Regions from separate parts of the Saccharopolyspora gloriosae genome, predicted to be linked through region 2. Evidence: riboswitches for the same ligand, from Rfam matches in the RefSeq annotation. Region 2 holds a riboswitch; the other holds the start of a gene.
The links. Region 2 has a riboswitch for glycine ahead of gcvP (aminomethyl-transferring glycine dehydrogenase). Riboswitches for the same ligand answer to the same signal wherever they lie in the genome.
Positions count from the first base shown of each region.

Region 1: linked by a shared signal. The riboswitch ahead of gcvT (glycine cleavage system aminomethyltransferase GcvT) and the one ahead of gcvP (aminomethyl-transferring glycine dehydrogenase) in region 2 are both predicted to bind glycine.

Region 1 is NZ_JACHIV010000001.1:4,775,717-4,779,880, forward strand. It holds gene BJ969_RS20750 (long-chain-fatty-acid--CoA ligase) at 1-1,206, opposite strand, end outside; gene BJ969_RS20755 (TetR/AcrR family transcriptional regulator) at 1,437-2,084, shown strand; glycine riboswitch at 2,171-2,298, shown strand; glycine riboswitch at 2,299-2,395, shown strand; gene gcvT (glycine cleavage system aminomethyltransferase GcvT) at 2,514-3,629, shown strand; gene glyA (serine hydroxymethyltransferase) at 3,720-4,164, shown strand, end outside.
Region 2 is NZ_JACHIV010000001.1:3,186,236-3,190,399, reverse strand. It holds gene BJ969_RS14135 (bifunctional nuclease family protein) at 1-435, shown strand, start outside; gene BJ969_RS14130 (MerR family transcriptional regulator) at 767-1,333, shown strand; glycine riboswitch at 1,459-1,561, shown strand; gene gcvP (aminomethyl-transferring glycine dehydrogenase) at 1,730-4,164, shown strand, end outside.

The DNA of each region.
Region 1 (4,164 bases), 1.6 Mb from region 2:
GAACCAGCCGTCGACGACGGCCGCCGCGGTCGCCTCCGGGTCGTCCAGGTAGCCCGCGAACACGTTGTGGCCGCGCACCACGATCTCGCCGACCTCGCCCGCGGGCAGCAGCTCGATGCGGTCCTCCACGGACGGTTCGGCGACCTCGACGTCGATGCCCCACAGCGCGTGCCCGACGGTGCCCGCGCGCGGGCCGAACGCCGGTTGGTTCACCGTCGCCGTCGGCGAGGTCTCCGACAGGCCGTAGCCCTCGTGGATCGGGGCGCCGAAGCGGCGCTGGAACCGCTCCAGCACCGCGACCGGCAGCGCGGCGCCACCGGAAACGCACATCCGCAGGCTCGGCACCTCGGCGTCGTCGCCCGCGGCCTCCAGCATCCGGATGTACATCGTGGGCACGCCGTTGAGCTGCGTGATCCGGTGGTCGCGGATGAGCCGCAGCGCCTCCGCCGGGTCGAACTTCGGTTGCAGCACCAGCGTGGCGCCCGCGCGGAACGTGGTGTTCAGCGACACCGTCTGGCCGAACACGTGGAACAGCGGCAGGCAGCCCAGCACCAGGTCCTCGGACCGGGTGTCGTTGGCGTCGAACGCGTTCACCGTCGCGTTCATGACCAGGTTGAGGTGGGTCAGCACCGCGCCCTTGGGGCGGCCGGTGGTGCCGCTGGTGTAGAAGATCACCGCCGGGTCCTCCGGGGAACGCGTCTCGAACGCGCGCACCGGTTCGGCGTCCGCAGCCTCCGCCGACAGCGACGGCGGCGCGTCCTGGCTCGGTCCGCCGGAACCGACCGACACCAGCGGGATGCCGGCCCGGCGCGCGGATTCGGCGGCCAGGGCGAGCTGGCTCGTGTGGCCGATGACGAGCTTCGCGCCCGAGTTGCGCAGCAGGTACGCCGCCTCGTCGGGAACCAGCAGCAGCGGCACCGGAACGACGACGGCGCCCGCGGTGAGCACCGCGTAGTAGGCGCGCACGAAGTCGATGACGTTGGGCGCGACGATCGCCACCCGGTCGCCCGGTTCGACGCCGCGAGCGCGCAGCGCGGCGGCGTGCGCGCGGACCTGTTCCCACAGCTCGCCGTAGTCGACCTGCTCGGCGCCTTCGACGACCGCGGTCGCCCGTGGCGTGATCCTGGCCGGTTCGGCGAGCACCGACACCAGCGACAGCGTGGTCTGCGGCTTGATCGGCGCCGAGGACTCGTCGTCGTTGACCATCGTCCACCTCCGTGAGGACGTCGCCCGACGCCGATCGGGGGCCCGCACCGCGCCCGCCGATGGACACCTGGCGACTAACGTCGTTAGTTTTGGACTCTAGGACCACCCCGCGGACCGCGGCAAGACCACCGCCCCGGACACTGTGCGGAGTCGCCGCAGGGCAACCGGCCGAACACGGTGCGGCATCGGAACGCCACGGCGCAGGGCCGGATGGCAGGCAGGAGCGCGGCATGGGCAGACCGAAGAGTCCCCAGCTCACACCGGAACGCATCCGCGAGCACGCGTTGGTGATCATCGACACGTCCGGGCTCGAAGCGCTGTCCATGCGCAAGCTCGCCGAAGCGCTCGGAGTCCGCGCCGCCTCGCTGTACAACCACGTCGCGACCAAGGAAGCCCTGCTGCACGACGTCGCCAACGACGTGATGGCCACCGTGGACACCACCGGCTTCGCCGCCGGCTGGACCACCGGCCTGCTGCGCTGGGCCCGCTCCTACCGGGCGGCGCTGGCCGCCCACCCGAACCTGGTGCCGTTCATGGCCTCCGGCCCGGCCCGCCGCGAAACCTCGCTGAGCCGCGCCGACGCGGTGCACGGCGGCCTGACCAGCGCGGGCTGGCCGCCCCGGTACGCCACGATGATCGGCGCCTCCACCAAGTACCTCGTCGTCGGCGCCGCGATGGGATCGTTCGCAGGCGGGTTCGTCGACGACGCCGAGATCTACGACGACCGGTTCCCGCACCTGCGCAACGCGCACCTGCTGCGCGAGCACGCGGCGGAGATCGACGACGCCAGCTTCGAGGTCGCGCTGCAAGCCCTGGTCGACGGCCTGCGAGTGCAGTACGAGCAGGTCACGGCCCATGCGGACGACTTCGGAGGGTAACGGGATCACGCTCACGTTCGGTTGACTGCGATGTGTGATCTCCGTAGCGTTTCTGAACACAACAGAAGACGAGACGAACACGCCGACGACGTCGAGCGGGAGAGTCTGCGCCCCGCCAGGAGCCCCTGGTCCGTGCAGGATGCGATTCCTGGGTGCAGCGCCGAAGGAGCAATCCTCCCCAACAAACTCTCAGGCCCCGCACCGCACGACACCAGGCGATCACGGAGAAAAGCAGGGACACGCGTCCCTCGCCCAAGGTGCAAGCCGCCGACGCGCGGTGAAACTCTCAGGCCAATGACTCCGGGGAGACCGGCCAGCGCACGCCCGCGCCCGTCGCCGTCGAGGGACCCCGGATATGGTTTCTGCTGGAAGTGGCCGCAACCGGTCCCCTCGGACGTGATCGGTGCCCACGAGGAGGAGTTCCGCACCATGACGTCGTCTTCCCCCTCCCTGAGAGAGACACCGCTAGGGGAGATCCATGCGTCCTCGGGCGCACATTTCACCGAATTCGCCGGGTGGCGGATGCCGGTGCGCTACACCGGCGACACCGCCGAACACCAGGCCGTGCGCACCGCCGCCGGCCTGTTCGACCTCTCGCACATGGGCGAGATCAAGATCAGCGGCCCGCAGGCCGCCGAGGCGCTGGACTACGCGCTCGTCGCGAAGGCCTCGACGATCACCGAGGGTCGCGCCCGCTACACCATGCTGTGCAACGCCGACGGCGGAGTGCTCGACGACCTGATCGTCTACCGGCTCGGCGAGTCGGAGTACCTGGTGGTCGCCAACGCCGCGAACGCGGCCGTGGTCTCCGCCGAGCTCGCCGACCGCGTCGCCGGGTTCGACGCGACGCACGAGGACGTCTCCGACGACTACGCGCTGATCGCCGTGCAGGGCCCGAAGTCCGTGGAGATCCTGGCGCCGCTGACCGGCACCGACCTCTCCGGCGTCAAGTACTACGCCGGGTACCCGAGCGTGGTAGCGGGCGCCGACGTGCTGCTGGCGCGCACCGGCTACACCGGCGAGGACGGCTTCGAACTGTTCACCTCGCCCGCCGACGCCCCCGCCGTGTGGCGGGCGCTGACCGACTCCGGCGCCGCGCACGGCCTCATCCCCGCCGGGCTGTCCTGCCGGGACACGCTGCGGCTCGAAGCGGGCATGCCGCTGTACGGCAACGAGCTCTCCGCGTCCCTGACCCCGTTCCACGCGAACCTGGGCCGGGTCGTGAAGCTCGACAAGCCCGGCGACTTCGTCGGCAAGGAAGCGCTGGCGAAGGTCGCGGAAGCGCCGACGGAGCGCACGCTGGTCGGCCTGCGCACCGATGCCCGCCGCGCTCCGCGGCACGGCTACCGGGTGCTCGACACCGACGGCGCCGAGATCGGCGAGGTCACCAGCGGTGCACCGTCACCGACGCTGGGCCACCCGATCGCAATGGCGTACGTGGACCGCGCGCACAGCGCCCCCGGCACCGCCCTGCAGGTGGACATCCGCGGCAAGTCGATCGACGTGGAAGTCGTCGAGCTGCCGTTCTACCGCCGGTCCGCCTGAGACCGCACCGCCCTCGGGGCACCACGAACCTCGAAAGGACCGCCCGGAACTTCCGGCGCAGCCCAGATCGAACACAGGAGGCAATTGCTCATGTCAACACCGGACCTGTTCAACGACCAGCTCTCGGCGGTGGATCCGGAGGTGGCCGAGGCCGTCGGTGCTGAACTCGGCCGTCAGCAGAACACGCTGGAGATGATCGCGTCGGAGAACTTCGCGCCGCAGGCCGTGCTGCAGGCGCAGGGTTCGGTGTTGACGAACAAGTACGCCGAGGGCTACCCGGGCAAGCGCTACTACGGCGGCTGCGAACACGTCGACGTCGTCGAGCAACTCGCGATCGACCGCGTCAAAGAACTCTTCGGCGCCTCCTTCGCCAACGTCCAGCCCCACTCCGGCGCGCAGGCCAACGCCGCGGCGATGCACGCCCTGCTCAAGCCCGGCGACACCATCATGGGCCTCGACCTCGCCCACGGCGGGCACCTGACCCACGGCATGCGCATCAACTTCTCCGGCAAGCTCTACAACGTCGTGCCCTACC
Region 2 (4,164 bases):
CCAGCCAACCAGCCGATTCTGCTGCTGCGCGAGACCGAAGGCGAGCGGTACCTGCCGATCTGGATCGGATCGGTGGAGGCCACCGCGATCGCGCTGGAGCAGCAGGGCGTGCGACCCGCCAGACCGCTCACCCACGACCTGCTCAAGGACGTCATCGGCGCCCTGGGGCGGGACCTGGAAGAGGTGCGGATCACCGATCTGCAGGAGGGTACGTTCTTCGCCGAACTCATCTTCGACGGGGATGTGCGGGTCTCGGCACGCCCGAGTGATTCGGTGGCGCTGGCGCTGCGGGTCGGAGTGCCGATCCACGCTGACGAGTCGGTGCTGGACGAAGCCGGGCTGATCATCCCGGACGAGCAGGAGGACGAGGTCGAGAAGTTCCGGGAATTCCTGGACTCGGTCTCTCCGGAGGACTTCCGCGGCGCCGATACGTGATCAGGTGAGCGGACGTGCGGTCCGCTCACCCCCGGTGCCGTACCCGGCTCCCGGTGCGAGTTCGCACCGGGAGCCTTTTCGCGTTCGGCGAGCGGCGCGGGCCGGAGCGGGGACGTCACACCCGGGGTGGGCGGGCGGCTCCGCGCGTCGCGTTGACCCGCTCACGGGCCGGGCTTACCGTCGGAGTGCGCGAATCGCCCCGATGTGATTTTCCAGGTCGGGGAAGGTCGAAGCCCCGGTTCCATGATCGTTCCCCCGTTCGGCGGATGATCATGCGTCGAGCCGGGTTCTGGTGGTTCGCCGGCCTCGGGCCGGGCGAGGGGAGGCAGGCGTGGTGGAGCGAGCACCTGGCGAGGATTCCGCCGCGGAGCAGTCGGCGCCGTTCCCCGACACCGCGCTCCCGGACGAGCTCGTCGGCTACCGCGGACCCGCGGCGTGCCAGATCGCCGGCATCACCTACCGGCAGCTGGACTACTGGGCGCGCACCAAGCTGGTCGGCCCGTCGATCCGCGGCGCGGCGGGATCCGGGTCGCAGCGGCTGTACTCGTTCAAGGACGTCCTGGTGCTCAAGGTCGTCAAGCGACTGCTGGACACCGGGGTCTCGCTGCACAACATCCGGGTCGCCGTGGAGCACCTGCGCCATCGAGGCGTGCAGGACCTGGCCAAGATCACGTTGTTCAGCGACGGCACGACGGTCTACGAGTGCACCTCCGCCGAGGAGGTCGTGGACCTGCTGCAGGGCGGTCAGGGCGTGTTCGGGATCGCGGTCAGCGGCGCGATGCGCGAGATCACCGGGACGATCCACGAGTTCCCCGCCGAGCGGGCCGACGGCGGCGAGCACGAGGAGCCGGTCAACGACGAGTTGTCCCGCCGTCGCCGGGACCGCCGCACGGGCTGAGCGCCTCGCCCCGTGACGGGGGCGTCACCGCCGGTCAGCGCCGTGCCCGGCGCACCGGAGTGATCGAGCGGGATGAAGATCGCACTTTCGGTCGTCACTGGATCGGGTAGGCTGCTGAGCATCGCTGACCCCGCGCGGGAGAGTTCGCCGGTGACCTGGTCACCGGCGGCGCCGAAGGAGCAAACCCTCCCCGACAACCTCTCAGGCCTGCTGGACCGCACGGGCGAGATACCTCTGGAAAGAGGGACCACCGGTAGGTGGTTCCCCGCCGACGGTGCAAGCCCGGTCGCCGTACCGGGTGAAGCTCTCAGGCGTTCGTATCGCGGACGGTGACAGAGGGGGAGAGCAGCATTCGTGCTGCCGCCCTGTGTCCGTCGCGATGAATGAGGTGTGGCGATGACGACCGAAGACCGTATCCCGCTGGCCGCCCTGGAACACGGCACTCCGTTCGCCGACCGCCATGTCGGGCCGTTGCCCGCCGAGCTGGCGCGCATGCTGGACGTGATCGGTGTCGGCTCGCTGGAGGAGCTGGGCCAGGCCGCGGTGCCCGAAGGCATCCGCGAACGGGACCTGCAGCTGGCCCTGCCGGAGCCGGCTACCGAGGCCGAGGCGCTCAAGCAGCTCCGGGACCTGGCGCGGCTCAACAGCCCGCACACCGAGATGATCGGGCTGGGCTACTACCCGACGATCACGCCGCCGGTGATCCTGCGCAACGTGCTGGAGAGCCCCGCCTGGTACACGGCGTACACGCCGTACCAGCCGGAGATCTCGCAGGGCAGGCTCGAGGCGCTGCTGAACTTCCAGACGATGGTCGCCGACCTGACCGGTGTTCCGGTGGCGAACTCGTCGATGCTGGACGAGGCCACCGCCGCCGCCGAGGGCATGACGCTGGTGCGCCGCGCGGGCCGGGCCAAATCGCCGCGCTTCGTGGTGGACGCGGACGTGATGCCGCAGACCCTGGAGGTGCTGCGGACCCGCGCCGAACCGCTGGGCATCGAGGTGATCGTCACCGACCTCGCCGCGGGTCCCGAGGCGCTGCCGGAGGACGACTTCTTCGGCGTGCTGCTGGCCTACCCCGGTGCCTCCGGCGCGCTCCGCGACCACGAGGCGATCATCGAGCGGGTCCATGAGCGCGGCGGGATGGCCGTGGTCAGCGCCGACCTGCTGGCGCTGACGCTGCTGCGCGCTCCCGGTGAGATCGGTGCCGACGTGGTGGTCGGCACGACGCAGCGCTTCGGCGTGCCGATGGGCTTCGGCGGCCCGCACGCCGGGTACATGGCGGTGCGCAAGGGCATCGAGCGGCAGCTGCCGGGCCGGTTGGTCGGCGTGAGCGTCGACGCCGACGGCGACCAGGCCTACCGGCTCGCCCTGCAGACCAGGGAGCAGCACATCCGCCGGGAGAAGGCGACGAGCAACATCTGCACCGCGCAGGTGCTGCTGGCGGTCGTCGCGTCGATGTACGGCGTCTACCACGGCCCGAGCGGGCTGCGGGCCATCGCGCGCCGGGCGCACCGGATGGCCGCGGTGCTGGCGGAGCGGTTGCGCCGGGGCGGGGTGCGGATCGAGCACGCGGAGTTCTTCGACACGATCGTCGCGCGGGTTCCGGGCAGGGCAGCGGAGGTCGTGCGGGCGGCCCGCGAGGGCGGCATCAACCTGCGCCACATCGACGACGACCTCGTCGGCATCAGCTGCGACGAGACCACCACCAGGGAGACGCTGGTGCGGGTGGCCGCCGCGTTCGGGATCGAAGGCGGCTCGGTGGCCGACGTCGACGCGCTGGACGCGGAGACCGCCGACGCGCTGCCCGGCGTGCTGCGGCGCACCTCGGAGTACATGACGCACCCGGTGTTCCACACCCACCGCTCGGAGACCTCGCTGCTGCGCTACCTGCGCCGCCTGTCGGACTCCGACGTCGCGCTGGACCGGAGCATGATCCCGCTGGGGTCCTGCACGATGAAGCTGAACGCGACCGCGGAGATGGAGCCGATCACCTGGCCGGAGTTCGCCGAGGTGCACCCGTTCGCGCCCGCGCAGGACGCGACGGGGCTGCTGGAGATCGTGCGGGACCTGGAGCGCTGGCTCGCGGAGATCACCGGCTACGACGCGGTGAGCCTGCAGCCGAACTCGGGCAGCCAGGGCGAGTTCGCCGGGTTGCTGGCGATCCGCGCCTACCACCACAGCCGTGGTGAGTCGGCCCGCGACGTGTGCCTGATCCCGGCCAGCGCGCACGGCACGAACGCCGCGAGCGCCGTGATGGCCGGGCTGCGCGTGGTCGTGGTGCGCTGCGACGACAAGGGCAACATCGAGCTCGACCACCTGCGCGAAGTGGTGGACCAGCACCGCGACGACCTCGCCGCGATCATGATCACCTACCCGTCCACGCACGGCGTCTACGAGGACACCGTGGAGCAGGTGTGCGGCCTGGTGCACGACGCGGGCGGCCAGGTCTACGTCGACGGCGCGAACCTCAACGCGCTGATCGGCCTGGCGCGGATGGGCAAGTTCGGGTCCGACGTCTCGCACCTGAACCTGCACAAGACGTTCTGCATCCCGCACGGCGGTGGCGGTCCCGGCGTGGGCCCGATCGGGGTGCGCGAGCACCTGGCGCCGTTCCTGCCGAACCACCCGCTGCAGCCCGCGGCCGGTCCGGAGACCGGTGTGGGCCCGATCAGCGCGGCGCCGTGGGGCAGCGCGTCGATCTTGCCGATCTCCTGGGCCTACGTCCGCATGATGGGGTCCGACGGGCTGCGCCGGGCGACGCTGACGGCGGTGGCCGCGGCGAACTACGTGGCCCGCCGGCTCGACGAGTACTTCCCGGTGCTCTACACGGG